4 regions of the Alteromonas sp. S015 genome follow, and region 3 is predicted to be linked to each of the others. Evidence: predicted binding sites of a transcription regulator. Region 3 holds the regulator's gene; each other region holds the start of a gene.
The links. Region 3 encodes sigma-54, which starts transcription at its own class of promoters, with help from an activator protein. Its sites were predicted from a motif close to GTTGGCACGNNNNTNGNNT; they were not measured.

Region 1 (7,610 bases), on a different contig from region 3:
TAATGTAAAGATGGCGAATGATAAAATTCAACTGGGCAAAAGCGCTTTCTCTGTCTTAGACATACTTTCGGAGCCTCTAGCGTCCAAAAATGGAAACTAAGTGAGCATCATCCTACTCACCTACACGAAAACACCAGTTTTTTAATAGAAATGCTTTTCGGTACCTAGGGCCTGTTGATTTTTGTTGTACATCAAAGTTCAACAGGCCCTAGTTGGCATTACTGAAAAGCATCGCTCTAATGCATGGAGAAACAGAGGTATGATTCAAAGCCTATAACCAGTGCAATAGTCTTTATTTCTTTTTCAGTGGTGAGTTATAGGCCACTGATTGGCTGCACTCATTACTTTTCTACAAATTGTGCCGGTGTCGTATTAGTTTCTTTTAAAAAGCGTCGATGATACTGCCGCTACCAAACCACTACCTTTAATTTTTGGCTAGCTTCCATACACTGAGCGTCTCAAGAAAAGCCAATTAAGGACCTGCAAAGTTGAGTGGTTCCATTCCTTCGCATACAAGTAACACATAAGTTTGGGCATAACTCACTCAATATCAATGAAGTAATACAACAATAATGCGCGCTTACTTAAATGACAAATAAGACGTGCATAGCTCTTAAACTAGCATACCGTGGGACATTTCACTTTTAATGACCCGTTAATCTTCTATTAATGCTGTACAAAAGTCTCCTTCATCGTAGCTAGCTATCATTAAGTTCATGAACTGTAGAGCAGATTTATAGACCTCTATCAACAATGTGATACAGGTTCTGCTCTAGGCAAACGAATCAGTAAATAACAAATATTTATTTTGCATATGACTAAGGAGTCAGACGATGAAAAAGCTAAACACGTTAGTAACAAAAGCAACCTTTGTAGCAACCACCGTCATGTTAGTAACCGGTTGCAGTGCAGTGGCAAAACCACAAATGACGCATTCAGCTAAACCTAATGTACCGGCGTTAAAAGCTAAAGCGCTGGACAACGCACTACTTTATTCAGATGAATGTATTACTGAGCGAGAGGTGGTAGCCGCACAACAGAAGTGGGGTGATGGCATAGTGCGAATTGGTGCAGTGTTTAGTAACGACGGTGATTACTCCGGCGAGGCCGCAGATTTCATACAAGCTATGTACGGTTACGACTTAAGCAGCGTGCTGTTTAAACCAACGCTTGCTGCCAACGACCAGTTCCGCTCAAGCTTTGACGCTGCACTTTCTTACTTTGTTGGTGGTAATGACGCTTACGAAGAAGACAAAGGCTTTGCAATAAAGCCTTACACGAATGTGAAATTCGACAATGTGGGTATTATCAACAACAGCTGTCGAATGGCTGTTGCCATGGGTAACTACTTCTTTACTGACACAAAAGGTGGCGAAACGAAAGTGGAATATACCTTTGCCTATGTTAAAGATAGTGACGGCGACCTGCGTATTGTTGCTCACCAATCCTCATTGCCGTACAAACCAAACAGTAACTAAATAGTCCTTAGCCCTTCAATTCTTAAAAGTGAGAGGGGCATAACACTCTCCCTTTACAGGCAAAGCGTTCCTTCTCTTTCACTTCGCCTCTTTTTTATTTTCAATGAGAAAAGCTACGTACGCAAACGAATTGTGACGCCATCACGAACCACAACCTCGCTCTCACGTTCTTCGGAAGCGGGTAAGATCCAAACAAGAACCCAAACAAAAGGCCCTTAATACGCTTTGAATAAAATTGGGAGACAAGGGTCTGCCTCAATCATGTAAAAAATGCATTCGTACGTGTAATCGTGACGTTAATTAACTGCAGATACGGTCTAGCAACCATAGAAAAATCAGAATATATAGATATATTTCAAATACTTATAAAACAGGCACGGAGATAGCATTAGTTAATGTGAAAGTAACGGAAGCAATTCGAGGATTAAGTTATGTTAGGTTGGGCAATCACATTTTTTATCATCGCCATTATTGCAGCAGTTTTTGGTTTCGGTGGCATCGCAGGTGCAGCAACAGGTATCGCACAATTTCTGTTCTTTGTGTTTATCGCGTTGCTCGTAATTTCACTTATCGCAAATGCGCTACGTGGAAAAGCACCAAGAGCATAAAAGTAAAAAGTATTTAAATAGGAAAAAGGAGTAAGGATATGTTTTCATTTAAGAACCTTTCAAAGGTACTAGTAGCATCAGCATTTGCACTATCACTAGCAGCATGCGGTGACGGTGAAGCCGAAGACGCAGGCGAAGAATTAGACGAAATTGTTACCGATGCAGGCAATGCCGTTGAAGACGCTTGTGAAGATGTGAAAGAAGGCGTAGACGCTGAAGATAAAGACTGTTAATCACGTTTTTATCAAAAAAAGGGTCAGACAATGTCTGGCCCTTTTTGTATTTGTCGTCGAAAACGCTTAACCTGACTGTGTTGGTTAAGACACTTCCTCACCACCTAACTCACGGGCAAGATCGTCGAGTAAAGATAGCGTGGAATCAAACTCACCAAGCCTATATCGGTATTTTACGCTCACGTGATGATCAGAGCGCCCAAACTTCACTTTTAGCCCTTCAGCATCAATATGCTTAACGGTATTAAAAAACCGATAAGCAAACATTTCTGTTTCAAATTGAAACTCAACACTGTTTTCCATATAAGCTTTCCGTTTAAGCGACAATTTCAGGATGCGCTTCAATGACTGAAATAACCCGTTGAAGGTAATGGTTATCTGCTTCGCTTATCGAATCGTACGATAACCAGTCTGCAAGAATGTCGGGGGGCGCTGCTGCCTCACCTTGTTCCAACTTAGCTGTCATCATTTGTAACTGTACGCTAGAGCGTATAGATGCATCTGCATCAGGGCTTGGCATACCAGTTGCGACTTCCAAGGCTACCGTTAACCATTGTCTGTCGTGCTGAGTTGTTTCATTTCCAGTAGACTGACCTAATACGCTCGCCCAACGCTTCCCTAACGTTTCAGCTAGAGACTGCTCATCACCACTTCCCTCACCTACACTAAGCTGTAGTAAAGAAATCAGAGCCTGAGCCCGCGCCAATAGGGCTTGAGATTGCGCATTTTTAACTTGCGCAGCACGCTTACTTTCAAGTGAATCTATCTTTTTCTCAACTTGTGTACGCTGCGCTCTAGGCAAGTCGGTAAACTGAGCACGAATGTCATTTATTGATTGACCGAACGTGATATTATCGCTGTTTATGTCAATAGCTTCCACTTGCTTAAGTAGCGAATCTACTAACGCATTAAACGCATTGTTCTGGACTTTGCGCTCAGCTTTTAAACGTTCAAACACAGTATCATTTGCGGCTTTAAATTCTGCCCACAACTTGCTTTCTTCGCGTTTACCTGCGTGGCCTACTTCCTTCCATTGACTTTGCAGTTGCTGAGCTTTGTCGGCAGCGTCAGCCACATCATCTTGCAACGAAAGTTGACGAGCCTGAGCAACCAGCGCACGCTTTTGTGTTTGGTTGTCATTCTGCCATTGATTCACTTTAGCTTGAATTGGCGATGACACCGCCTTCCACTCTTGCTTCAGTTGCTCATATATTTCACGCTCAACTTGACCAGTACCATGCCACTGTTTAGAAACTCTATCAAAAGCCTTCACTAACTCAGCTTCCGGCATGTTAATGTCCATTGCCTTCACCGTAGCGATAATCGATATGCGCTGTTCACGCGCAGCGGCCCGCTGTGCGTCTAACTTTGCGTAATGCGCTCTACAAGGCTCGAAGGCCTTTTCAAGTGCATTATCAAATTGCTGTTGTAACAACATATCTTCACTGCTTTCTTCACTATCAGACGAAGACGACGTTAAAGATAACCATTGCTTGCGCAGATACTTAATAGCTTCACTTCTCTGCTTTATGTTATCGACATCGGCATTTGCCAGCGCGATTGCTTCTTCCACAAGCGCTGGCTTTCGCGGCGCAGCTAGGTAATCCTGCCACCCTTCTAGGCGCGACACATCAGCTGCCGTTTTCTCAAAGCGCTTTTCCACATACTTTTTCGCTGAATCTGGCAGCGCAGAATAACTTACCTGAAGCTTTGTAAACTTAGAAATTGCAACGCGAAACTTACCCTGGGCAATTAAGTTGTCGATAACACTAATGTGCTTTCTAATGTGTTTTACTTGCTCATTTTCTTTGGATTTTTGAGCACGATCTTTGGCATTTACACTGCTTGTCGCTGCGTTAAAACGTTTAGACAACACCTTAGGAATGGCATCGACTTCGCGACTAAGCGCTTTGTACGCTTGACGTGCTTCGTCAAACTCCGCTTTAAGAGCCACTACGCTGCTGTTTTGTGCTTCATCACTACCGTTTACTTGACTTAAATCCTCAGTCGATGCGCTAGCTTCTTCAACACTCACGTCACGAGTACCTTTATCCGACCCGCTATCGTTTACCGATACGATCTTAGCGGCAATATCTTCAAGCAACTGAAGTTTAATTAACAGCTTCTGACCGTATTGTTGCTGCATAGAAAAGCGATCAAGCTGCGCATTTAGTCCGTCGACAACGCGCTTGATCTCCGTAATTCGCTTATCGATAGCAGATTCTTTATCTAAACGCGCTAGCTGCTCAAGGGTTGCTTCAACACCACGTACGCTTTCATTAACCGTTGCAACATCAGCAAGTGTCGCTTCACAAAGCCGGTTATTATACAGCCAGGCAACCTGCTCTTTGGCGTAAGTCAGCTGCTGCTCGCACAAAGCTTTGGTATTGGCACGTTGCGACGCTTGTTGCTTTTCTTCCCATGCAGGGCGAATACGGCTTAAATATCGCTCAAGCTGCTCACCTATACGGGCGCGCTTTTCTTCGTATTCAGCGCCGTCTTCTGGAGTGAGTAAATCAATTTGAGCAAACAGCCCTGTCAACTCGCTCTCCAGCTCATTGCGTTTTTCATCAATAGTCTCTACATCTGACTTGTCGAGTAAAGCCTGATATTTAGACAGCACCAAAGTAAGCTGTTTTTTGAGCTCTACCGGGCGCTTTGCAGCCTCTTTGATAGCATCGATCCGCGCACTAATTTGCGTAGTAAGCGCATCGTCTGACACTTTCTTAGCAAGCTTCTGCAAGTCCGATACGTCTGAATGAGCATTAATTAGCTGGGTTTGCAGTTGGGTACTCGCACCTTCTAAGAAAACAAACTGAGTAAAAGACGGCTTCCCCACTTTTTCAATTAGTGCGTTAGCTAAGTCGTCGTCTTGTAAAAGCGTAGGCTCTTTTTTCAATATTTGTGGTGTTAACTGCACCACTAAATCAGCGCTGGCCGTTTCAGTTAAAAAAGAGAACTTCTCTTGACGGGAAAGTGTCACATCACCCTCACCCAGTAGTGCGGCGTTTACCTTTTTTTCAGCGGTTTTTTTAACGCGAGACTGCTTGGCAATTTGCGACATTTTAAGCCACAACACAAAGCTATTTAGCTTTTCAAGTGCGGCCAAACTGACATTTGCATCTTCGTCATTAAATGCCAGTTCGTGAAGAATTGTTTTTTCCTGTGCCTTGTCGGGAGAAAGACTCTCGATCGCCTGCATCCGTTTTTCAGGCTTTGGGCTTTGGTGTGAAGGCGCAAATATACGACTAAATATCATCCTGTTTAAACCGCGCTATTGTGTTTTCATTTTCCTGCTCATCTCGTAACGAGCGTTTAAAGTCGGCTTTGCTCTTATGAACAATCTCGCCGCTTTCACCTACTGTCATATGCTCAGAGGATTTTTCTATTTTCGCTTGATACAGCATTACGGCCTGCATGCTGCTTGCTTTTTGCTCTTCGTTTAAAGGCGTACCGTCAGGCCACCTACCTGTTTCAACAGCCTGGCGCAGACGCTCGTATATCTCCGGCGTCATACTGGATAATAGTGCTTCTATATTCATTTAGGAAAAACGCTTTATGTAAACAATTCGCGCTCGGTTTACTAAGTACCATACAAAGCCAACCACAGCGCCCAAAATAGCTAAATTATGTTGCAAGTCACCTGGACGAGTTCCGCCCCAATACATAAAACCAAAACTGGCAACAAATATCAGCATAGCAAGAAGCGATTGGTTCTGGATACTGGCTAATTTTTTAAATCTTTGTAAGCTTTGTTTGCGCTCTATATCTTCTGAAGTCGCATCTCCGATTTTAAAATCGCAGTGAGGACACGTCTTAGCTTTATCAGACGTTTTCTTGTTACATGAAGGACAGTCAACTAATGCCATATGTTGCTCCTATTTATTGGGTGCGAAATGGAAATGCGCTATACGCCTTTAAGCGAGTAAGCATTTTTACGCGGATGGGTATCATACTTAAGTTCATCACAACAATGAAGTCGATTCTGTGGATTAACCTTATCGCCATAAAACAAAAATGCGCAGGGTGTTAACTTTTGTACAAAGTTCACCGCTACGCATTTTTATCTGGTGACCGACTTGCCTTTTCTCTCAATAAAACTCAAGAAAAGACAATACTCACCTTATTTTTTATGTCGAGACCAGTAGTCGTTGACGGTTTCCTTCATCTCTTTACAAAGCAACATGATGCCGAACAGGTTTGGCAAGGTCATTACCACGATAGCCACAGCTGAAAGTGCCCAAACTAATGTGGTGTCAGAGAATGCTGCCCAAACGAAACCAGCGACATAGATGACGCGATACGGCATTACCGAACGTGGACCAAACAAATAGGTCATGGCGCGGTCACCGTAATATGACCAGGCAATGGCGGTTGAGAAAGCGAACAACATAAGGCCAATTGACACGATATATTGACCAAAATCGCCAAAGAAACCACGGGTAAAGGCAATGGTAGTAAGCGCTGCTGAGTGAACCAGCGACTTACCGCTTACTTCAAGATTCTCTTTAACCGGTTTTCCGTCGACAATCTTAAGCGTGCCGGTAAACAAGTCTTCACTGCCTACTGCGTACTTTACGTCTTCTGCTACAGACCTAGCGTTAAGCAGAGTAAAACCATCGCTTACCGCCGTGCCGTTAACAACGGTAATTGAACCCGTGTAAGGTTCAACTACGTTACCTTCAATCTCGTTTAGATAGCCATATAATTTATCGACATCAGCTTGGTTGGTATCGTCGTATTTTCCTGCCACGAAATACATATCGGAACGATCGAACACGTTTTCGTGTTTTTCTTTCCACACGCCTGACGACAGAATAACCAAACCCGTTACAGTACAAATTAAAATAGTGTCGATGAAGGGTTCAAGCAGTGACACCATACCTTCTGACGCAGGCTCTTTCGTTTTTGCTGCTGCGTGGGCAATAGGCGCAGAACCTTGACCCGCCTCGTTTGAAAACAGGCCGCGGTTTACACCACGGTTAAATGCATAAGCTAACGACGCCCCTAAGAAGCCACCTGCGGCTGCTGAACCGGTAAACGCATCACCAATAACTGCCGCAAATGATGGACCGATATTTTCTAGATTAGCGAAAATAACGGCAAGGGCACCAATAAGATAAATAACAGCCATGACTGGAACAACGCGCGCCGTAAACGCTGCAATGCGTTGGATACCACCAAGAATGACCAAGGCTAGAAGAATACCCAGTACACTACCTACTACCCACGGTTCAAAACCAAAAGTGGCTTCAATACTCTGCGCAATACCGTTACTTTGAGGAAGGTTG
Region 2 (7,610 bases), on a different contig from region 3:
TTTCAGTTTCTTCAATTACGTAGGTTAGGCGGGTTTGTGCATCAGGAATATCGTCGGTCGCGAGATTTTTAATGCGGTCGTCTATTTGAAAATTATTCAGCGCGTCATGAAGTTGACGCGTCAGTTTCCCAACTTCAGCAAATAGCTCAACGTTTTCTTTCATTGAGGATGCTTCTAAGAGGGCATTGGCAGAAGCGTTGTCACCTTCTTCGAGATAGGTGACAAGCTGTTTTGCTTCTTCCAACGAAATTGGAACGTTTACATTCGTTGACATCCAGTAAACCTCATTTCTCTGGTGAGCGTCTGGATCAACCTAAACGTTCGAATATTTTATCTAATTTTTCTTTAAGTGTTGCTGCAGTGAACGGCTTAACAACATAGCCATTAACACCTGCTTGCGCGGCGGCAACAATTTGCTCTTTTTTCGCTTCAGCAGTAACCATAAGTACTGGTAGGTGCTTGAGTTTGTCATCGGCTCTAATTGCGCGAAGCAAGTCAATACCTTGCATACCTGGCATATTCCAATCGGTAACTACGAAATCGAAATCACCTTGCTGCAACATCGGCAATGCAGTACTTCCGTCATCCGCTTCCTGGATGTTGGAAAAACCCAAATCTTTGAGTAGGTTTTTGATGATACGTCTCATGGTTGAAAAATCATCGACCACGAGAATTTTCATGCTTTTGTCCAAAATAGCCTCCAGTGAGGGGTTAATTGTTATTAATTTCTATTCTTCGTCAGCTTGCCACGACTTCATTCGTGATTTGAGTTTTAACATGGCCTGACTATGAATTTGACTGACTCGCGACTCACTTACATCAAGAACCTCACCTATTTCTCTGAGATTCAGCTCTTCATCATAATACAGTGAAAGTACAATCGCCTCTCTTTCAGGTAATGTCGTAATTGCATGGGCAAGCGCCTTTTGAAAAGCGCCTTGCATTAAATCTTCCAGTGGTGCGTCGCTACCTCGATTTTGTTCTGTCGATATAACGTCATCTGACACACCTAAGTCTTCAATACCAACCAGCTTTCCTGCATTTACTTCATTAAGCATCTGGTGATATTCCTGCAAGCTTACATTAAGCTTGTTAGCAATATCAGAATCTCTAGCGTCTCGCCCTGTTTCGCTTTCTACTTGCGAAATTGCTTCTGTAATGGCGCGACCATTTCGGTGAACTGAACGCGGCGTCCAGTCCCCTTTACGAATTTCATCTAGCATAGCACCGCGGATGCGAATACCAGCAAACGTTTCAAAGCTGGCTCCCTTTGAGCCATCAAAGTTACGTGCGGCTTCTAGTAATCCAATCATTCCTGACTGAATTAAATCGTCTACTAAAACACTAGCAGGCAATCGCGCTATTAAGTGATGCGCTATACGCTTAACCAAAGGTGCATGTCGTTCGACTAACTGCGCCTTATCGGTTTGTTGTTGATAAGCGGCTGCCTTGCTGTTCAACGCTGACTTCCTACGGCTTTTTCTGCAACTAATTGTTCAATAAAAAACTCTAAGTGACCACCTGGCTGCGCTGGAATAGGCCATGTTAAGGCTTTACTTGCCAACTGTGTAATTGCAACGGCCGCCGGTGACCCCGGGTAAGCATCAACAATGGATGTTTGTTTACGTACCGCTTTACGAATGTTCTCGTCAAACGGTACTGTTGCCACTAATTCTAGTGCAACATCTAAAAAACGCCCTGTCACTTTGCTCAACTTACTAAATAACTCTTGGCCTTCTCTCACGTCGCGAACCATATTAGCTACAACTTTAAAGCGGAAAACACCGTGTTCTCTATTCAGAATTTTTATCAATGCATACGCATCTGTCAATGAAGTAGGCTCGTCACACACAACAACCATAATGTCTTGTGAAGCTTTTGAAAAGCTTAACACCATGTCTGAAATGCCTGCCGCCGTATCGACAATAAGCACATCAATTTGTGATCGTAGCTCGCTAAAGGCGCGAATCAGGCCAGCGTGTTGCGTAGGCGACAATTCGGCCATCGACTGCGTACCTGATGTGGCAGGGGCAATCTTTATACCGTGCGGGCCGGTCACTAATACTTCATCAAGGGTGCATTCGCCAGAAAGCACATGAGATAAGTTTTTCTCAACACGTAGTCCTAACATAACATCTACGTTAGCAAGACCGAGGTCCGCATCAAGAACCATCACACGTTTACCCTGCTTCGCCATTGCGATAGCGGTGTTTAGTGTAATGTTTGTTTTACCTACGCCACCTTTACCACCGGTGACGGCGATTACTTTGATTAACCGTGATTGCTTCATTTTTCTTAAGCTACTCGCTTGGTCGTCAATCATACTGCTTATGCTGTTTTAATTGCGTTGTTGCCACTAGTATGATTCAAACCGTACTTTTTATAAAGCTTTGCAGCAGCGGAAACCAAAGATTTCGCTTCTGCAATCTTAATGTCTTCAGGTACTTTCTGACCATCGGTGACATAACTAACCGGTAGTTGGTATTCAACCGCTGCACTGAGCACCTCTCCTAAAGAGTAGCACTCATCTAACTTCGTGAAAATACAGCCACTTAGTTCAATATCATCATACGCTTTAATGATTCTCTGCAACGCAGGATATTGTGTATTCGCTTGCGCTACCAAATATTTTTTAACATTTGGCATTTGGCCGTTATCAAACTGCTTAATCTGTTTAATTAATCGACTATCCCTTTGGCTAAATCCAGCCGTATCAATCAATACTAGTCGCTTATGACGAAGTTGGAATAATAAATCCGCAAGTTCTTCACTAGTCTGCGCTTTTCTCACCGTGCAGCCAATAATTTTTCCGTATGTCGCTAACTGCTCATAGGCTGCAATTCTATACGTATCAATGGTAATCATCGCAACCGACTCAGCACCGTATTTCTGTGCATAGCGGGCAGCAAGTTTCGCAACAGTCGTTGTTTTACCTGTACCAGTTGGTCCTACTAATGCAACAGCACCTTGTGCACTAAGTATATCGTTTCCTGTAACATTTATGCGATTAGCCAATAGGTTAAGAAGATAAACCCAAGCATCACGCTCATTATAATGTGCTGGAGTATAGCTTATTAACTGTTTAGCCAGTGCATTACTTAATCCCATATCCGTTAAACGGGTAATTAGATATTGATGAACAGGTTTTTGACGTTTGTTCTTCGCTTCCATCAAATCTGCAACCTGATATTGCAACACATCGCGCAAAGACGCCAGCTCCTCTTTAATTTGAGCTAGTTCGGCTGATTGTGTCGCTGGGGTATCACCTATGCTCGATGCCTGATGCTCAGGAAAAGCGTGTTGATTCACGTTTTCTTGAACAGGTGAATGCGTTTCTATGTCGTCAATAAATGCGTCAGAGAAATCCAAATGTGACGCAATTTCGTTGGCGTGCTTAGCGTTCGCTGTCATCGATGAGTTTGGCGTTACGGAACCTGGCACACTACTACTTCCACCGTGCTGCTTTTCTAACAATGCTTTCAGACTATCTGGGCCGTCATCACCGATTATTTCGCTTAAGGTAGGCACGGCTTTCTTGCCTGGTACTTTAGCAGCACCTTGTGGAGAAACATTAGGCTTGAACAACTTGGCTTCAGGCTCTTTGTCGTAAGCTGCAACAAGCTCAATACCGTCAGCAACTTTGCGATTTGACATGATGACCGCATCACTGCCCAATTCAGCTTTAACTTGGCTTAACGCCTCACGCATATCTTTGCCGAAGAAACGTCTAATTTTCATTGCAACCTCTCCAATCACCCAGTGTCAGATTATTGACCGACCGAACTGACTATTTTTATTTGTTTGTCGTCAGGCACTTCTTGATAAGAAAGAACATGAAGCCCAACAACCGAATATTTTAAGAAGCGAGATAGTACGGGTCGTAGCATGCCAGAGGTAAGGAGTACCGCAGGCTCTCCATCTAACTCTTGCTGCTGACTGGCTTGCTGCAACGATTTTTGCAGCTTATCAGCCAAGCCTGGCTCAATGCCAGCACCATCTTCGCCACCTGCTTGAAGTGACTGGTGCAACATCTGTTCCAACTCTGGCGCCAAGGTTATGACAGGTATCTCTTTTGCCCCTTGGGTAATCTCTTGAACAATGAGGCGTTTAAGGGCAATACGCACTGCAGACACGAGTACATCTGGGTCTTGGCTGCGCGTACCGTATTCACTCAGTGTTTGGACTATAGTACGCATGTCGCGAATAGGCACCCCCTCAAACAATAAGGTTTGCAGTACTTTCACAACTGTACTTAGCGGAAGAATATCAGGCACTAACCCTTCAACTAGTTTGGGGTGTTGCTTGGCTAGCATATCAAGAAGTTGTTGCGCCTCTTCATGCCCTAACAATTGATAAGCATTATTGGACAGTAATTGACTTAAATGCGTGGCAACAACAGTAGCTGCATCAACTACGGTGTATCCAAGGGTTTGTGCGTGTTCGCGCTTATTTGGTTTAATCCAAACTGCGTCTAATCCAAAGGCTGGATCTTTAGTGGCGCGCCCTTCTAATTTACCAAACACCTGCCCTGGGTTTATCGCAAGCTCTTCATCGTGACTAATGATGGAATCACCAATCGTTACGCCTAACATAGCAATGGTGTAAGTGTTGGGTTCTAAATCCAAGTTATCGCGAATGTGAACAGGCGGAATAAGGAAACCCAGCTCTTGCGATAGTTTTTTACGAACACCTTTAATACGCGTTAATAACTCGCCACCTTGCGATTTATCAACAAGCGGAATTAAGCGATAGCCCACTTCCAACCCGATAGTGTCTACCTGCTGAACGTCGTCCCAGCCAAGCTCTTTTACTTCAGGCGTAACTGACTTATCTTTGACTACATTGTCTGGCACTTTAGGCTCTGCCGCTTTTCTCTTTTCTTGAACCGACTGCCAATAAGCAAAGCCAGCTATAAGAAACGAAAAACCTAAGAAAGCGATATGCGGCATACCAGGGATAATACCCATAACAAATAAAACGCCCGAGGCAATATACAGGGCTTGATTATTTCCGAGCTGACCGCGAATCTCCTTGCCCATTTCCTGTGTTTCGTTTTCACGGGTAACAATAATAGCTGTAGCGACGGACAGTAACAGCGATGGTATTTGTGCCACCAAGCCATCACCAATGGTCAAAATTGTGTAGATTTCTATGGCATTACCGAATGTAAGCCCGTGCTGAATCATACCTATGAATAGACCACCAACGATATTAATGAGCATGATGAAAAGACCCGCTACCGCGTCTCCTTTTACAAACTTTGACGCACCGTCCATCGAGCCATAAAAGTCAGCTTCAGCAGTAATCTCTTCGCGGCGTTTACGTGCTTGGTCTTGATCTATATACCCTGCGTTCAAGTCGGCATCGATAGCCATTTGCTTACCTGGCATAGCATCTAACGTAAAGCGAGCGCTTACTTCCGAAATACGTCCCGCACCTGCCGTCACAACCTTGAAGTTGATAATAAGAAGAATAGCGAAGACGACAATACCTACCGCGTAGTTGCCGCCAATTACCACGGCGCCAAAGGCTTCAATAACTTTACCCGCAGCATCACCGCCCTCATGCCCATAAAGTAAAACAACGCGGGTTGAAGCCACATTTAGCGCTAGTCTCAAAACCGTTGCAATAAGCAAAACCAGGGGAAAAATACCGAAGTCTACTGGACGTTGAGTAAGTACCGCCACTAAAATAATCACAAGCGACAGTGCAATATTAAAGCTAAATAGCACGTCCAATAAGAACGGCGGCATGGGTAATATCACCATGCCCATAATTGCTAAAAGAACAATAGGGGCGCCTAAACCACTCGTAAAATTTTGCAGTTGATTTTTATCGAACCGCTGTAGATAACCAGATAACTGCATGGCTTGGAGTCTCTCTATCAGAAAATTGACGCTTTATAAGAATCTTCAAGAGAGTTTTCAACTAACGTGCCAGCTTTGTTACTAAACCAGTAAATGGACCGCTAATCGATTAAAAATAACGCTATCATGATTGAGTAGGAATTTTTCCAGCCGGCTACTATGATTATCGACGATATTCAGGCGGGATGGGCAAATCCCGTTTCAGCGGCTTAGGACGCTTACCTTTTCCTGCTTTATGCGCTTTTAACTGATAAACATGCGCTAGCACCTGCGCTACTGCCATAAACAGGGCGTTAGGGATTTCATCGTCCACTTCTGTAGAGTAAAAAATGGCGCGTGCTAACATTGGAGAAGGGATCAGCGGTACGTCATTTGCTGTTGCAATTTTTCTAATGTGCATCGCTAATTCATCAGCGCCTTTAGCAACAACAACCGGCGCTCTCAGGCCCTTCTCATCGTATTTAATGGCAACAGAAAAGTGAGTGGGGTTGGTCACTACCACGTCTGCTTGTGGTACTTCTTGCATCATACGCTTTGTAGCTGCTTGATATTGCATACGGCGAATACGGCCTTTTACCAGAGGATCTCCTTCGGCATTTTTCCGCTCGTCTTTAACCTCTTGCTTGGTCATTTTCATTTCTTTGTTGTGCTTATACATTTGATAAGGCACATCAATAAGTGCAATGGGAATCATGCCACACACCAAAATAAGAAACGCCCATTTGAGCATGTCGAGAGCGTGAAATATATTTCCTGGATAAAGCTCCATGTCCAGGTGTAGCGCTTCGTCTTCAAAGAACAATAAAGCCCCAATTGCCATACAAATAATGACCACAACTTTCGCAATAGACTTGAGTAACTCGACTAAGCCGTTCATGCCGAACATGCGCTTAAAGCCTTGGATAGGGCTCATTTTTGAGCCCTTCGGTTTTGCACCTTCCCACGTAAAGTTAAAACCGCCCAGCGCGATAGAGCCATAGATACCCGCTAACATAGCAACGGTCATGTAAAGCAGCACGGCAGGACCTACCGCAGAAAAGGCTTCGCCCCAAGCGCCAAACATGTGTGTAGTGTCATAGGTCTCATCACGAGAGAGGGTAAACATTCTTTGGGTAAGTTTGAAAACAGATTCAGCAATCCACCCTGCTACAAACAAAAACATAAAAGCACTGACAATAAGCACTAATGCCGTAGACAGTTCACGGGAACGGGCTAGCTGCCCTTTTTTTCGGGCATCTTCGAGTTTTTTCCCCGTGGGGTCTTCTGTTTTTTCGCTTGAATCTGCCATTTTTTCCTACGGACAAATATTCAATAATTCACACATAAACTGTTCTGCTCTAAACCATTGGGTTTCAAAGTGTGCAGTAAAGTTATCTAGCGTTAACCAAATAATGAGCAGTCCCATTACCTGAGCAATGGAAAAACCGATACTAAAAATATTAAGCTGCGGCGCAGCTTTAGTCATTACGCCGAAGGCCAAGTTCACAATGAGCAGCGAGACAATTGGCGCAAGAGAGAGCGTGACTGCCGATATAAACATCCAACCGGCCCAATGGGCGATATCGCGAAACTGTTCACCAGTCCACCATGCTTCGCCTATGGGAAACGCCTCAAAGCTCATCACAATCATTTGAATCATGGATAAATGCCCATCCAACGACCAAAACAACAACGTCGCCAATATCAGATAAAACTGACCTACCGCAGGTACGTTAATGCCATTGACAGGGTCGACAATTGATG
Region 3 (7,610 bases):
CAATATCTAAAGTGACAGCTTGGCTTACTGATACTGATGCTAGTGACAGCAACGTCGCACTGGCAAGTTTAGTGAATTTCATTTTATTGTCCTTGTTTATGGCTTAAATCGCATAAAAATTTAGGGCAGTAAAATGTCCAATTCATCACAGAAGTCTCACAAAAAACATACAGATTCGTCTCAACAAATAACGATGCTGTTATAAATTCTGAAGTTATGTTTTTTATAAAAAAATGATATTAACGCGGAATTAAACAGCGAACGCTCCGGTCTTGTTTTTTATTGGCGAATTAGGAGCGAGATATGATCCTTATCATCTACAGTGGAAACAAGTTTCAACACAACATATCGCAATGCTTAAGTGAGCATTGCTTTCTTTACGACGCTGTCTCTAATTTTCAATCCGCAGAGTCTTTACTTAAGGCGCAACATTATTCGCTTATCATTGTTGAGTCGCATGGAAATATTACGTGTCTTCATCGTATAAAAAGCGTGGTAGAGACAAATCCGGAAAGTTGGGTGATGGCAGTGGAAAGTGACGCGACGGCAGAGGACACGGCCGACGCGGAGGTAGATGAAGCAAATTACTATGAAATAGGCGTAGATGATTACCTATCAGGACCATTTGATGCACGCATGTTTACTGCCCGTATTCGCTCGCATATGCGCAGAAGTATACCTAACCAAGAACATTTAAAGCCATCTCAAGGTAACGAAGCGCGAATTGACATAGGTCCTCTCAGAATAGACCAGCGTTATCATAGTGTAAGCATAAATGGCCAAACACTGTCTTTAACGGCCAGAGAATTTACGCTACTGGAGTATTTTTGTCGTCATCCAAATCAAGTGTTTTCTCGAAATCACTTGCTCAGTGAGGTGTGGGGCTACAATCATGAAGGCTACGAACATACGGTGAATACCCACATCAATCGATTACGCACCAAACTTGATAAAATCAACAGCATTAAAAATGGTGGACAGCTAGTAGAAACCGTATGGGGTGTGGGTTACAAATTGAATGTTAATGGGTATACAGCGAGAGCGCTTATTGCCTGAGTATTTTTAAGCTGATCTATGCCTCTTCACGCTTGAATGTTGAAAAACAACTTAGATTAAAAATAGTGTCGCAGTACCTAAGAAAGCAAAAATACCTACGACATCGGTTATTGTGGTTAAAATAACACTGCCTGCAAGGGCTGGGTCTATTTTAAGTCGCTTCATGATCATGGGTAAGGTTGCACCCGCCAAAGCAGCAGCAATCATGTTCACCATCATAGCAAAGGCAATAATAACGCCTAGCATGTAGTCTTGTTTCCATAGCGCAATAACAGAGGCAATGAGCACCGCCCAGATCGCTCCATTCAAAAAGCCGATAGATATTTCTTTGCTGATAAGCCATCGTGAGTTACTGGCGTTAACATGGCCTAGTGCCATACCTCGAATAACAAGGGTCAGCGTCTGATTACCCGCCACACCACCCATACTCGGGACAATGGTATTTAAAATAGCTAATACAGCCAATTGACTGAGCGTTGCTTCAAATAGGTCACTCACCATTGCTGCCATTAGCGCAGTCACTAAGTTTACCGCCAGCCACACCGAGCGGCGTTTGGTACTTTGCATAACAGGCGCAAAGGTATCTTCATCATCGTCTAAGCCCGCCATACTCATCATTGAGTGTTCAGCGTCTTCACGAATAATATCAACCACGTCATCAATGGTAATTCGGCCCACTAAGCGATGATTTTCATCTACAACAGGAGCTGACAGCCAGTTGTAACGCTCGAAAAGGCTTGCTACCTCATCGTCAGGCATATTTACGGGAATCGCTTCCGATTCCTCATCCATGACGTCGGACACTTTGTCATCGGTATCAGCGGTGAGCAAACGGGTAACGGGAACAATACCCACGAGGTTGTCGGTTCTATTTACCACATAAAAGGTATCGGTGTTTTCGGGCAATTCGCCTTTTAAGCGAATGTAACGCAGAACCACGTCAATGGTGACGTCAGGGCGCAAAGTGATGGTGTCGGTGTTCATAATGAAACCAGCGGTTTCTTCACCGTAAGACAGCGCTTGTTCTGCACGTACGCGATCTTGTGCATCCATTGAATCGAGAATGTCGGCCAATACTGGCTCAGGAAGGCTGCTCAGCGTCTCCGCTAAGTCATCGGTATCCATCTCTTCAAGTGCATCAACCACATTGGCGGGGAGCATCTTTGAGATGATACCGTTTCGAACATCGTCAGAAAGCTCTTCTAGAATGTCACCGTGAAAGTCGCCATCAATCAACTCCCATAATTCGTCACGGGTTCTGCTAGGGCTAGACTCAAGAATGTGGGCAACGTCTGATGGCGGTAATTCAAGCAGAAGCTTACGTACAGATACGAATTGACCGTTGGTTAACGCGGCGTTGAGTGCGCGTAACTGAGTTTGTACGTATTTAGAAACAAGCGCTTCTGCCATAAGGCGTTATCCCTACAAGCTAAAAGATGAATAATGCAGGCTACAGAGCCTAAGTGGCCGTAGAATATCGCAATTATGATTAGTCTGTCATGATAATTGCGTAGGTTTTGCGCAGGATTTTAAGTTAACTGCGTTAAGTGTTGATTAATTCGTCAACGGATAGAGCAGGCGTGACTATTCGTCTTCGTTAAATCTGCCCTCGATAAGTTCTTCAATAGCAGCAAGTGCATCAACAGCATCACTGCCGTCGACAATTACATCAACCTTTTCACCTTGATGGCTTTCTAGCATCATCAATCCCAGTACACTGCTTGCGTCAGCTTCCTTATCGCCTTTTTTCAATATGATTTTAGCGTCGAATTGATTAGCCAGTTTAACCAGTTGGGTCGCCGCTCTTGCATGCAATCCTAGCTTATTAACGATAGTTAGCGTTTTTTGGATAGTCATTACTGATTCAGCTCTCTATGGCGGATTTGTACATCAGGGTGTATTTCACTAAAAGTTTTGGACAAGGTTTGTGCAATATAAACTGAGCGATGTTGCCCACCAGTGCAGCCTATCGCCACAGTGACATAACTTCTGTTATTGCGCTCTAGGTGGGGCAGCCATGTGGTCATTAAGTTTTGAATCTGCCAAATAAATTTCGTAACCACGGGTTGGGAGCCTAAAAACACTTCCACCGGTGCATCTAGCCCTGTCAGGTGTTTAAGGTCAGGCTCCCAATGAGGGTTAGGTAAAAAGCGCGCGTCAAAAACGTAATCCGCATCTTTGGGTATGCCGTGTTTAAAGCCAAAAGATTCGAAAACAAGCACAAGGCGTGAGCTTTTCTTGCCCAGAATGCGCTCTCTTATTAACTCTGCTAGCTGGTGAATGGTGAGCTTATCGGTATCTAAATATAAATCTGCGCGCTCTGCAATGGGGGCAAGTAGAGCAGATTCGGCTTTGATGGCTTCTGATAAAGATTTATTGAGCTTCGCTAGAGGGTGAAGGCGGCGAGTTTCGCTAAAACGCTTAACCAATACATCATCGCTTGCATCAATATAAACAATTGTCATGGACCACGAAGAAGGTAGGTAGTCTAGAATTTCTACCAAGTCGTCTGGGTTTTTGGGTAAGTTTCTTACATCAATGCTCACCGCTACCTGATCATATTCATCCACAACGGTATGAGTCAGTGTAGGAAGTAAGTTTACCGGAATATTGTCAACGCAGTAATAACCTAAATCTTCCAAAGCGCGAAGTGCGACAGATTTACCAGATCCCGAACGACCACTGATTATAATCAGCTTCACCTAACTTCTCCCTATATTCTGGTTCAATCATATACGCGTTGTTGAATTAGGCGCCTACTTAACGATGAAAAGACGCTTAATGGTTAACTTAATGCAGAAAGTATATCGTCGCTAGTTGTTGCGCGACGTATCGCTTTGATCGTTTCTTTGTCGCTCAGTTTGCCTGCCACTGTGGCTAGCGTTTGAAGGTGTCCTTCGGTTTGCTCCTCGGGAACGAGTAGTGCAAAAAATATGTCTACGGGTTTTTCGTCAAGGGCGTCAAAGTCAATAGCAGGCGTGCTGGTTACAACAATTGCTATCACTTTCTCAAGGCCTGCTAAGCGGCCATGGGGCAGGGCGATACCATTGCCGATGCCTGTGCTACCCATACGCTCTCGAGCCATCAAACTGTTGAGTACCGTTGCTTGGTCAATGTTTTCGTTTTGCTTGGCAGCGATATCAGCGATGATCTCAAGAATTCGCTTTTTACTGTTACACTGAACCGCACACTCGGTGCGGTCCAGACTTACGATGGCTTGTATATCCATGCTTAATTGACTACTAGTGTTTTTTCAGTTTTTCCTTATGCTTGATTACCTGCCGGTCGAGTTTATCAACCATGCTGTCAATCGCCGCATACATGTCTGTATTTTCTGAGGATGCGAATACTTCAGCGCCACTTAAATGAACGGTCGCTTCGGCTTTTTGATTTAATTTTTCAACGTTCAGGATGACATGCACATTAGAAATGTGATCAAAGTGACGTTCAAGTTTGCTGAACTTCGTATCGACATAATTACGCAAAGAGTCGGTGATTTCGACATGATGACCAGTAAGGTTGATTTGCATATTTCGTCTTCCTTATATTATTAAGCCCGTTTAGATAAGGCTTTTGCGTTGGTTCGACGGCGGAATCGATAAAGATTCCCGGTACTTTGCTATTGTTCGCCGGGCAACCTTAATGCCTTGTTCGGCCAACAATGAAGCAATCTTGCTATCGCTTAGCGGCTTGCTGGGCTTTTCAGCGGCCACTAATTTTTTGATCAATGCTCGAATCGCTGTAGACGAGCATTCACCACCAGACTCAGTTGCAACGTGACTTGAGAAGAAATATTTCAATTCGAAGATTCCACGTGGCGTGTGCATGTACTTCTGCGTTGTTACTCGCGAAATAGTCGATTCGTGCATATCTACCATTTCTGCGACATCATTTAGCACCATTGGTTTCATCATTTCCGGACCGTGCTCAAAAAAGCCCATTTGTTGCTGCACAATACAGTTTGCAACCTTCATCAATGTATCATTGCGAGATTCAAGGCTCTTTATGAACCACTTGGCCTCTTGCATGTGTGAGCGGATGAATTGTGAGTCGCTACTATTCTTGGCACGGCGACTCATGGCTGCGTACTGTTGGTTAACACTTAGTTTAGGCAGACTGTCAGGGTTCAGCTCAACCACCCAACGGCCATTCTTTTTGGTCACTGATACATCAGGAATAACATACTCAGGCTCTTTAGTAACTAAAGCACTACCTGGACGAGGATTCAAGGTTTGCAGTAAACGCATTGCCTCGCGCAGCTGATCTTCTTTTAATCGGCTTTTACGCATAAGCGTACGATAGTCTTTACTGCTCAGTAAGTCAGAGTATTCTTCAATCAGTTGTTTCGCTTCAGCAAGCCACGGTGTGTCTTCTGAAAACTGGCGCAATTGCACCATTAAACATTCTTGTGGAGAGCGTGAGCCAGAACCAATAGGGTCGAACATCTGAATGCGCTTAAGCACACATTCTATTTCGTCCATTTCAATCGGCTCTTCCATATCATCATCGTTAACCGCTTCTAAAATTTCATCAAGGGTAACGGTTAAATAACCTGACTCGTCGATAGAGTCGATGATTGCTGTAGCGATAGCGCGATCGGTATCCGAGAAATGAGTAAGGCGCATTTGCCACAATAGGTGCTCTTGAATATCTTCAGTAGTCTCACCTTGGAAGATCTGCTCGTCGTCATTAGATGGACCCGGAGCGGGAGAAGATGAAGCGGAGTAGTATTCATCCCATGTGCTGTCGATAGGCAGCTCATCGGGAAGATCGTTTTTTTCTAATGCATCACCCGCTTCTAGCGTGTCACTAGATGCAGAAGCAGTGGCCTCAGAACCCCCGTCGTCATTATCGATATTGTTCTTTTCTAACTGTGGCTCGTCGTTACCTTCTTCAATTTCTAATAGTGGATTAGAGTCGAGCGCTTCTTGAATTTCCTGTTGAAGATCAAGTGTAGAAAGCTGCAGCAGTTTAATGGCCTGCTGAAGCTGTGGCGTCATGGTAAGTTGTTGGCTAAATTTTAGCTGTAAAGATGGTTTCATCTACGTCTTATTTTAATGCTCTAAATTGAATATACCGGAGCGAAACTGAAAAATGACAATTCAGTTACACTAACTATAGCCTGAATTGTTCGCCTAGGTATACATCCCTTACTTTTTGATTACTTAAAACCTGTTCCGCGGTTCCCTGCGCAATAAGCTCGCCATGACTCACAATGTACGCTTTTTCACAAACATCCAATGTCTCTCGTACGTTATGGTCTGTGATAAGGATTCCAATACCCCTATCGCGAAGATGTTGTATTATCTTCTTTATATCATTAACTGATATTGGATCAACACCAGCAAATGGTTCGTCTAACAAAATAAATTGCGGTTTTGCGGCCAGGGCACGGGCAATCTCAACGCGACGGCGCTCGCCCCCTGATAAACTCATCCCCGTACTATTACGTATATGGTTAATATTAAATTCATCAAGTAGCGCATCTGCTTCTTCTTCCTGCTGAAGTGAATTTAAATCTTTACGGGTTTGCAGTATGGCCATGATATTTTCATGTACCGTTAGCTTTCTAAAAATAGACGCTTCCTGCGGTAGGTAGCCAATTCCGCGGCGTGCACGCTCGTGCATAGGCTGGTGAGTTAGCTCATTGTCGTCGATTTCAATCTTGCCTTTATCCAGATTCACCAAACCAACAATCATATAGAAGGTAGTGGTCTTACCGGCACCATTAGGCCCAAGAAGGCCGACAATCTGACCTGTTGAGACTGAAAGACTCACATCGCGAACAACTTGTCGCGATTTATATGCTTTAGCAAGGTTTTTAGCGCTCAAAGTTGCCATTGCTATTCATTGTCCTTGTTGTCTTTCTTTGACGTTGTTTTACGAATAGTTTCAGGCGTAAATACAGTTGTTACGCGACCTTCACCATTCTTACCCTTACCACCCGTTGCCAGCAATTGCTCAGTAATCATGTCAAATGTGATTTTATCACCTTGTACTTTGCTGGTGTCTTGTTGTAATTCAGCGTTACCCGCTAAAGAAATAGTGCGATTGATCACCTCGTAGCGTATTTCATTGGCTTTAGCTGACACTGGCGTACCGTCTTCAAGCGATTGAGAATAGCTTGCAGGTTTGCCTCGGGCGATAAATATTTCTCGTCCGCTTCCATCTGTTGCAATAACTTCAACCTCATCAGCTTTAATAACAAGAGAACCTTGCGTAATGAGTACGTCTTCCTTGTAAAGCGCGGTTTTATTTTTACCGTCAATAAATTGGGTGTTTGACCCTATTTTAATGGGCTGTGAAAAATCTTCTTCACTGGCAAGCGCAGCACCACTAGCGATGGCAAGTATAAGACTAGTTGCTAGGGGAATAAGTCGTTTGTACATGGTCTAAAAGCTCGTATTCTTGTGTGCGTAAGTTCGCGTTAAACCCGTTACTTAGAATAAGGTATTGTGTACCTAGTATCTCAACGGGTTGATCAGATGTCATTTGTTTCGTGTCTAAATTTATCTGGATGTATTCGGTTGATAAACTTTTGACAAAATCATCGG
Region 4 (7,610 bases), on a different contig from region 3:
AGTTATGCCACCAAAACTCGACATAGCATCTAAAATAAAACGGACCTTATGTTCACTACAAAGTGCAGCTATCGCTTCGACAGGATTTAGCATCCCAGTGGTTGTTTCACAATGCACCATAGCTAAGTGACTAAAATCACCCGATGTTAAGGTGTTTGCAATCAATGCTATATCTGGTGCCTGTGTTTCTTTAAAGGTTAATACTTGATGGTTAAGTCCAAGTACTTGGCAAATCTCAGCCATACGTTTGCCATAAGCGCCATTGTTAATCACTAATAACTTATCATTGGGTAAAATAGCGCTGCCTAGTACAGACTCAACCGATGACGTGCCACTACCTTGCATCAATACACTAGAATAGTCGTTTGAATTAGTTGCCAAACTGACTAAGGTTTGGCGAATTTTTTGTACAACATCAATGTTGTAATCATCATCCCAAGTACACCAATCTTTGAGCATAGCTTGCTTAACGGTGTCTGACGTCGTTAACGGGCCGGGGGTCAATAACAAATAATGAGCCATAAGGTATTCTCTAACTACATTTCAACCTGGTCTAGACCAAATTGTATGGTTAAATAATTTCCATGGCAATCTTAGATCACTAATATTCACTGAATTGTCATATTATAAAATTCAATAGTGAACCTAATCAGACCTTATTCACTAAAAATGACGCTTTATCCTCCTACCCTCGGTCCTTTAAATATCCTTATAAAGATCTCAATGTAAGGGCGTCCGCTCTACGTACTTTGCAGTCCCATAGCTAGTTATGGTAAACAGAAAAAGACAGTATTTGCACAATCGTTGCTTGTATATTATATATACAATTGTAATATGAGTTGAAAGAACTGAGTAGTAGCTCTGTGCTTAGAAGGGACGACTTAATGAAGGGAATCAATCTCAGTACTATTTTTCTTATTTTGCTTCTTTCAGGGTGCTCCTCAGCCCCTAACCAAGCACCTATACGCAAAGCCCACCTTTCTGAATTTCAAAATCATTGGGTCGGCGATACAGAGCTAAACCATGCTGACAAAAAGTATGCTTTAGAAACATGGGTTTATTCTGTTGTAGCAGATAGAGCTTACCTTGAAGACGAAACTCTTTGCCTTCCTCTCAATGAGCAATGGAAAGAAATAACCATTGATGAAAACGAGTTTAAGAATATGCAAAGTAATGGTTTCTATGGTCAAGCTTGGCATCGAACTGTTTCGAATGGTAAAAAAGAATTGATTATCGCATATAGAGGAACAGATGGTTCTGGAGATTTCATGTATGCCAACTTCCGATTTTTTAGTACCAAAAACGATGACTCTCAGTTTACTTCATCCCTGTTGTTCAGAGATTTAGTTATTGAAAAGGCGAATGCTAATCCCAGCTTGGCATATGACTATGTCACATTCGTCGGCCACTCCTTAGGTGGGGGGCTTGCCCAGTTTGCACAAGACTTTACGGAAAACAGTAAAGCATATTCTTTCAATGGATCGCCAAACAGAGGGCGATTGTTTTCGCTGGGAAAACCCCATGAAGAACCTCGCAATGCAACCAGAGTATATGAAAAAGGTGAAGTCTTACGACCACTGAGGTGGCTACTTTTTGATTTCGACCCTTCTAACAACGAAAATCCCGGTGAACCCGGCATGAATACTCGGTGGATAGACTTTTATAAAGATTCACTTATAGCAAACCACAACATGAAAGACTTTTCCACTGCGCTAACAAGACTTGCTGCTTTTGCAGGAGACAAAGAAGCCGAGAGGGTGATTGATTATATGAGAGAGAGGCGCTTGGACAATGTCGAAAAACATCCATCTCATTGTTCGATTGGTGGTGTCATCACGAGTAACTGATGCTAACAGTTCATTGGGCGAATCAAGCGGACCAGCATATTTCGGACTTAGGAATTAGCGACTTGAATATCTCCAGGCATTTATCAATCTTTCAGGACGAAAGCCAGGCTTTAAGATTTTACTAAACGCCTTCTTTAAGTACACAGGAGACTGTCTCAGTTTAGGGTAAGTGGATAATGAACAATTGACCTAATGTTACACGTCAGGTTTAACCTAATATAAGCGTGTCCCTCTTAAAACAGAAAGGGACACACCTTATATTTAAGTGCTTAGCGTTATTTAAATCGGTTCGTCAGGGAAGTACTTTGTTTCTGGTCTTCAACCTTAGCTTCAACGGGCTTTTCGAGTTTGGACACCGCGTAGGCAACGCCAAAACCTAGGCAACTTCCAACCAACACATCTGAGAGATGATGCGCGTCACGTTTTGTCCTTGACCTTCCAATAACAGCGGTGGCAGCCAAACCTGCCGCTGATGCTAACAGCAGAGGCCCAGAAGTACGAGGAATTGAGCCCGCGACTGCCGCTACTGCGCAAGCATGTCCCGAAGGCATGGAGTTAAACTTGTCTTTTAAGGCAGGTCCTTTGAATTCAGGGCCGCTTTCAGCTCGCGGACGCTTCCGGCCGATTAAGCGCTTAAGACCAGCATTCAGTAGCCCCGCCACCGAAACTGAAAGCGTTGACTTCAATAGAAAGCGCTGTATCTTTGGTGAATCAGTCATCTTAGATATCGCGTATGCTGACCCCATAATTGTGGCAACAGATGGGGGCGTCGTTGCATTGCTTAATGCGCTAGATGTAACTAGGTTGCCTTTATTTTGCGTTGGTTTCGCACTGTGCCCATTCATTTTTCGCAGTGCTCGATACGCAAATAATCCTTTGATTCCTGTGGAAGCTAACATAAAAAATCCCTTGTTCGATAAAGTAGTAAAACCTTGAAAAAGGTTGCTGTCGTGTACAGCAATAAATGCATGCTCACAAAGCAAGTTGTTAAACCACAAAAAAGAGCCGCACGAGCGGCTCTGATCTTACTTAACAATTACTCTTCCGAATTATCGCCTAGGTCATTTTCTGGCGTACGCTGATAACGTTGAAATTCAGCCCGTGTGATCAATTCGTCGTCATTTACGTCGATTTTATCGAAGTCACGGGTTACGCCACTTCTTGACGCTTCGGCTTTGGTCAGTTCGCCGTCATTATTAGCATCCATCATTTCAAATTTACTGCGCGCAATTACCGCTTCATCTGCAATAACCGTGTTATCGTTAACAACGGTATCATCCGCGACTTTTTCAACATTTGTCTTTTTTAGGTTTCCTTTGGCATTCAACTTAGTTTCAGCTCTTAGCTCGTGAGTTAGCCTTTTGTCATTCGTTGCGGCAACCACTTCATCTACATCGGTATCAACTTCAACTTTTGTTTCCATGGTACCTTGTTTGCCCATGCTTTCTTTCATCGATTTTGCAGTAGCAAGCACTTCATCATCGAAATGTTGGGGGAACTTCATAACATGAGTGTTAAATTCTTCAGCTGAAAGCTGCATGTCTGAGTTGGCATCAATTTTTGAAAAATGTGCATAAATCTCATCGTCGTCAGCTTCTTCGCGTGAAATATAGCCGTTATCATCGTTATCCAAATCGGCAAATGTAGTGTCGATTTTTTCTATATCGCTGCCGGCAAATGCGCCAGTAGAAAGAGCGGCACTGATTAATGTAGCAATTGTTAACTTTTTCATATCTAACTCCTTGGTTTTTCGGCCTCCATACTGCTTTAAAACGGAGGAGAGAATTCACAAAGGGTTATTCATAGCACGTGCCAAATGTATAAAATTTACTTTAATCAATGGTTTATATGATGTGAGGGAAGAGGGGCGTCAAGCTAGGATTGTGAGAACTATAGAATTTTCTGAAAAAGTTACCGGTTTTTGTTAACGAAAATAGTACAAAAAGAGGGGCCGCATTAATACAATCGATAAATGAATTGCTGTTATTCAAGCAGGCAATTATTTGCGGTAACACACCGCGATTGTGAACATGTTAAGTCTTACATAGTGGGCGATTATCTATGCGGATCGGTATAACCCGGCTATAGTTTTTTCAAAAGAACACAGGTTTTCTTATGGTAAGCGCTCAAATTTTTTAAGTGTTTCCAAACTTTCTTCCCACGCCGCTTTGCTTGCACTAAAAATATGTGCAGTAGGCTTAATCAGGAGTTTTGTATCTAAGCACCCCGCAGGTACAGCAAGCATATTTTGAGATTGAGCGCTGGGTAGAGCTGAACCACATATTTTACAAAAGCTTTTGCTATGACGCGTGTTTTTTAGGGTAAAGGATGTGACTTCGTTAACACCCGATAGCCAAGTTAATATAGCCGAACTTGAAAACAGGTTGGCAGCGAAGGCCGAACCTGTATCCTTTTGACAATGTTTGCAGTGGCACAGATAAAAACTGTCTAGATCACCCTTAATTTCAAACCTTACGGTGCCGCATAAGCAGGACCCTTTATGCCTTTTCATCAAAACTCCTTTTTTGTAAAGTAACACCATTTAAAGCACTAAGATTACTGCTGTTTAGCAAGCCAGGCGTAAAAATGCGCCACGCCCGCTTCTAAAAAGGGGTCGATGGGCCCGTATTCTTCTTCGCCCGATAAATACAGTGCCCTTCGACCTTTTTCTAACAACAGGCAGGCTTCTTCGTCTTCTACAGCGGTTTCCATATAGGCCGCTTTTTCTGCGGCAAAGTAATCTGGCATGTCTTTATACAGTGCTTTGGGATAGTAAAACTCTACGTGATTTATACACGCGCCGGCCCCCTTGGGGTAAATCGTACTGACAACGATAATATCTGGGTACCACTCAATCATAATATTAGGGTACAAAAAACACCATATTGCGCCATAGCGCGGAAGTGTTTGCCCGAAACGTGCTATTAATGCGTCTTGGAACTCTCTGTAACATGGCGTCGTCCGCTTAGTAAGTTGATCGCCCAGCCCTACTTTTTGCACTGAAAAATCATCGCCAAACGACCATTCTAAATCATCGGGCTTAACAAACTGGCGAAGCCCGGGGTGCATGGAGTACACATGATAGTTCTCTAGATAAATCTCGATAAATGTCTTCCAGTTAAATTGATATTCCGTCGTTTCAGAACCGGCGTAAAAGTAATCGGCAAAGTCGAGGTAGTCTTGGATCTCGAGGTCTAATAAATCCATGTTGGGAGCGCGCCCTCGAAATAGAAGACCGTTCCACTTAGAAAGTGACTCCTTTTTCAACCGACCGTTAGGGGCATCTTTAAAATGGGGCGTACCTTTAAGCTGGCCTGTGTTGTCATAGCCCCAACAGTGGAGCTTACAAACAATGCTGCGTGCCCGACCTTGTCCTTCAAGAAGTTGAGCTTGTCGATGTAAACAAACATTAGATATAAGTTCATAGTTCTCACCCTGATTAAACAACGCATAACGGTCGTTAAAGTGCGGCAGCACTTGATAACTATACGTTTCTGGCACCATTAGAGAATGGCCTGCATAAGCAAGCCCACGAGAGAAAGCCTGCTCGACTTCCTGTCGGCATTCATCTGCATCAAAGTAACTTTTTATAGAAGGGTGGGTAACGATTTTCATAGTTCAAAATGGGCGTTAAAAACGCATTGCGTTAAGTCGAAATTGTATAGGCGCTATGTATCACTGAATTGGTTAAAAAAATAGCAATATTTTCGTTCAAAGCACTATTTTTTTTAAAATATCGGAGTAGAATCCGCGCACCTTAATTTCGAAGTGATTTTCATGGACATTGGCTTCCATCACCTTGAAGAAAAGCGCCTATTAACGCTTTCCTTTTATATTGCAGGCGCATTCGTCGTTGTTGCGCTTGGTTTTGCCATTTTAACGGGCTCAGGCGCTATTTTGTTTGACGCCGCTTACTCGTTAATCGCTTTTGTTATGTCAATGCTAACACTTAAAGTAGCTAACTTGGTTCAACGCCCTGATGATGACCGGTTTCACTTTGGTTATACGGCAATCGAGCCTACGCTAAACATGTTTAAGTCGCTCATTATCATTGCCACGTGTGTGTTTGCCGTCGCGAGTTCTGTTCAGAGTTTATTGGCAGGTGGGCACGCAGCTGAGTATGGTATTGGTATGGTCTACGGTGTTGTGGCAACGGTTGGCTGTTTTAGTATCTCTCTTTACATGCGTGTAAAAGGTAAGCATTTGCTGTCCGACTTAGTAAAAGTGGATTCCCACACGTGGCTGATAGACGGTGTGCTAAGTGCATCCATTTTGTTCGCTTTTATTTTGGCCTACGCGTTAGAGTTGACGGAATATAGAACACTGTCGCCGTACGTTGATCCTGTTTTATTGATTATTCTTGGTTCGGCAATGTTGCCGGTACCTTTTAAGATTCTGCGTGAAAGCCTTAATGAGGTAATTAACAAAGCGCCACCTGAAGCAATCTCGGCGGTAATTGAGAAAAAATTCAAGAAAACGTTGTCTGACGTGCCATACGAGCACGTAGAAGTGCGAATTAGTAAGCGTGGGAGGGATGTTTATCTTTTAGTCCACATTATTGTTGATGACGCATTCTCTATTGCTACCATTAGTGAATTAGATGAAATTAGACTGAAATGTGAAGCTGAGATGCGCGAGTGGGATCCCGCAATCATCATGGATATTTTGTTCATAAAAGATCCCGAACTAGCGGAGTAAAGATATGGGGTGAATGTGAAATCTTGCATTCACTCATTACTCGACTGGTAAAATCCCTAAAATTTTCCGATAATCAAATCTTTAAGCTATTTGAAGATGTGATGGAAACGCGACTTCCGCTATATAAAAAGCTGCTGGTAATGTACCGAATAGAACCGGGTTGCCTTGGGCCGCAGGGTGCTGACTATGTCGAAGAATTTTGTGTATTTGCCAAAAAGAAGCTAAAAGACAACAATAGTCACTGTTTGCGATGGACGATTAAGCCCCGTTACGACAAGACGCTACCAGAGCTTGAATTTCAGATAAAGAATGTCGCACTTTCACGTGATAACGCGGCTAAATATATGGACAGTTTTGGTATTGATATCGACGCTTTTGAAGAACAACTAGAGGAGTCGCTCGCTGATTTGGTTGATGCGTTTTTTGAGCGCTGATTTATTCAACTAAAGTGGCTTTGCATGCATTGCTGTATACAAGGCTGATAATCTCGAAAAGACACTTCAAAGATGAGCCCAGAAACACTCGCCCTCCAAAAAAAGAAACGCACAAAAAAGCCCCACCATTTCTGGCAAGGCTCGCCTGCTAATTCAGATAAAGTAATTTATTGGCTTACTTCTTAGATTAGTTTAAAGATTTCAGTTTTTGGTAACCTTCAGCTTCTAGCTCATCATTTACGCACTCTAATACAAATACGTCTTCAGATTTGCCTTTTGTGCCTTCTTCTTCAGCAACTTCTTTACAGAACTGGGTTAATTCCTCTACTAGTTCTGCAGGTGCTTTTTCTGATGCAGCTGCAATTACAGAGAACGCCATTGCGCTTAAACCGATTAAGCCTAAACCTATAAAGCGTAAACCTTTCATAATTACCTCGTTAAATAGTTGAGTGTGAACATTTACGGACTGGATATTGCGCCTAAGTGTTAATATAAAAAAGCTAATTTTTTTACTCTAGAAGACAAATTCTTTTCATCAAAACGTTAACATTTGTTTTGACCATTAAGACGGTATGGAGCAAACAGCGACGGACAGTGCGGTCTTCCAATGTATTGGCATGTCGACAGTGGA

Region 1: V7R42_RS11230 (DUF1328 domain-containing protein) is a predicted target of sigma-54. The motif match lies at 1,849-1,867, and genes of this name have one in related genera.
Region 2: flhA (flagellar biosynthesis protein FlhA) is a predicted target of sigma-54. The motif match lies at 5,923-5,941, and genes of this name have one in related genera.
Region 4: V7R42_RS12140 (EF-hand domain-containing protein) is a predicted target of sigma-54. The motif match lies at 3,646-3,664, and genes of this name have one in related genera.

What each region holds. Positions count from the first base shown of each region.
Region 1 covers NZ_JAZETO010000005.1:162,582-170,191, forward strand. Annotated here, with positions in the region: gene V7R42_RS11220 (CC0125/CC1285 family lipoprotein) at 1-100, shown strand, start outside; gene V7R42_RS11225 (phosphoribosyl-AMP cyclohydrolase) at 834-1,478, shown strand; gene V7R42_RS11230 (DUF1328 domain-containing protein) at 1,910-2,086, shown strand; gene V7R42_RS11235 (hypothetical protein) at 2,125-2,319, shown strand; gene V7R42_RS11240 (hypothetical protein) at 2,404-2,622, opposite strand; gene V7R42_RS11245 (DUF349 domain-containing protein) at 2,636-5,578, opposite strand; gene V7R42_RS11250 (YeaC family protein) at 5,568-5,861, opposite strand; gene V7R42_RS11255 (zinc ribbon domain-containing protein) at 5,862-6,188, opposite strand; gene V7R42_RS11260 (alanine/glycine:cation symporter family protein) at 6,443-7,610, opposite strand, start outside.
Region 2 covers NZ_JAZETO010000001.1:901,706-909,315, forward strand. Annotated here, with positions in the region: gene V7R42_RS03910 (protein phosphatase CheZ) at 1-274, opposite strand, end outside; gene cheY (chemotaxis response regulator CheY) at 309-692, opposite strand; gene V7R42_RS03920 (RNA polymerase sigma factor FliA) at 729-1,460, opposite strand; gene V7R42_RS03925 (MinD/ParA family protein) at 1,457-2,323, opposite strand; gene flhF (flagellar biosynthesis protein FlhF) at 2,329-3,738, opposite strand; gene flhA (flagellar biosynthesis protein FlhA) at 3,768-5,867, opposite strand; gene flhB (flagellar biosynthesis protein FlhB) at 6,031-7,155, opposite strand; gene fliR (flagellar biosynthetic protein FliR) at 7,162-7,610, opposite strand, start outside.
Region 3 covers NZ_JAZETO010000002.1:278,098-285,707, forward strand. Annotated here, with positions in the region: gene V7R42_RS05265 (spondin domain-containing protein) at 1-82, opposite strand, end outside; gene V7R42_RS05270 (response regulator transcription factor) at 304-1,056, shown strand; gene mgtE (magnesium transporter) at 1,108-2,466, opposite strand; gene V7R42_RS05280 (HPr family phosphocarrier protein) at 2,641-2,913, opposite strand; gene rapZ (RNase adapter RapZ) at 2,913-3,758, opposite strand; gene ptsN (PTS IIA-like nitrogen regulatory protein PtsN) at 3,842-4,285, opposite strand; gene hpf (ribosome hibernation promoting factor) at 4,299-4,586, opposite strand; gene V7R42_RS05300 (RNA polymerase factor sigma-54) at 4,617-6,098, opposite strand; gene lptB (LPS export ABC transporter ATP-binding protein) at 6,172-6,897, opposite strand; gene lptA (lipopolysaccharide transport periplasmic protein LptA) at 6,900-7,445, opposite strand; gene lptC (LPS export ABC transporter periplasmic protein LptC) at 7,414-7,610, opposite strand, start outside.
Region 4 covers NZ_JAZETO010000005.1:385,121-392,730, reverse strand. Annotated here, with positions in the region: gene phnW (2-aminoethylphosphonate--pyruvate transaminase) at 1-522, opposite strand, end outside; gene V7R42_RS12150 (DUF6792 domain-containing protein) at 885-1,847, shown strand; gene V7R42_RS12145 (phosphatase PAP2 family protein) at 2,123-2,746, opposite strand; gene V7R42_RS12140 (EF-hand domain-containing protein) at 2,884-3,579, opposite strand; gene V7R42_RS12135 (GFA family protein) at 3,961-4,359, opposite strand; gene V7R42_RS12130 (aromatic ring-hydroxylating oxygenase subunit alpha) at 4,404-5,462, opposite strand; gene V7R42_RS12125 (cation diffusion facilitator family transporter) at 5,625-6,545, shown strand; gene V7R42_RS12120 (hypothetical protein) at 6,647-6,979, shown strand; gene V7R42_RS12115 (hypothetical protein) at 7,167-7,406, opposite strand.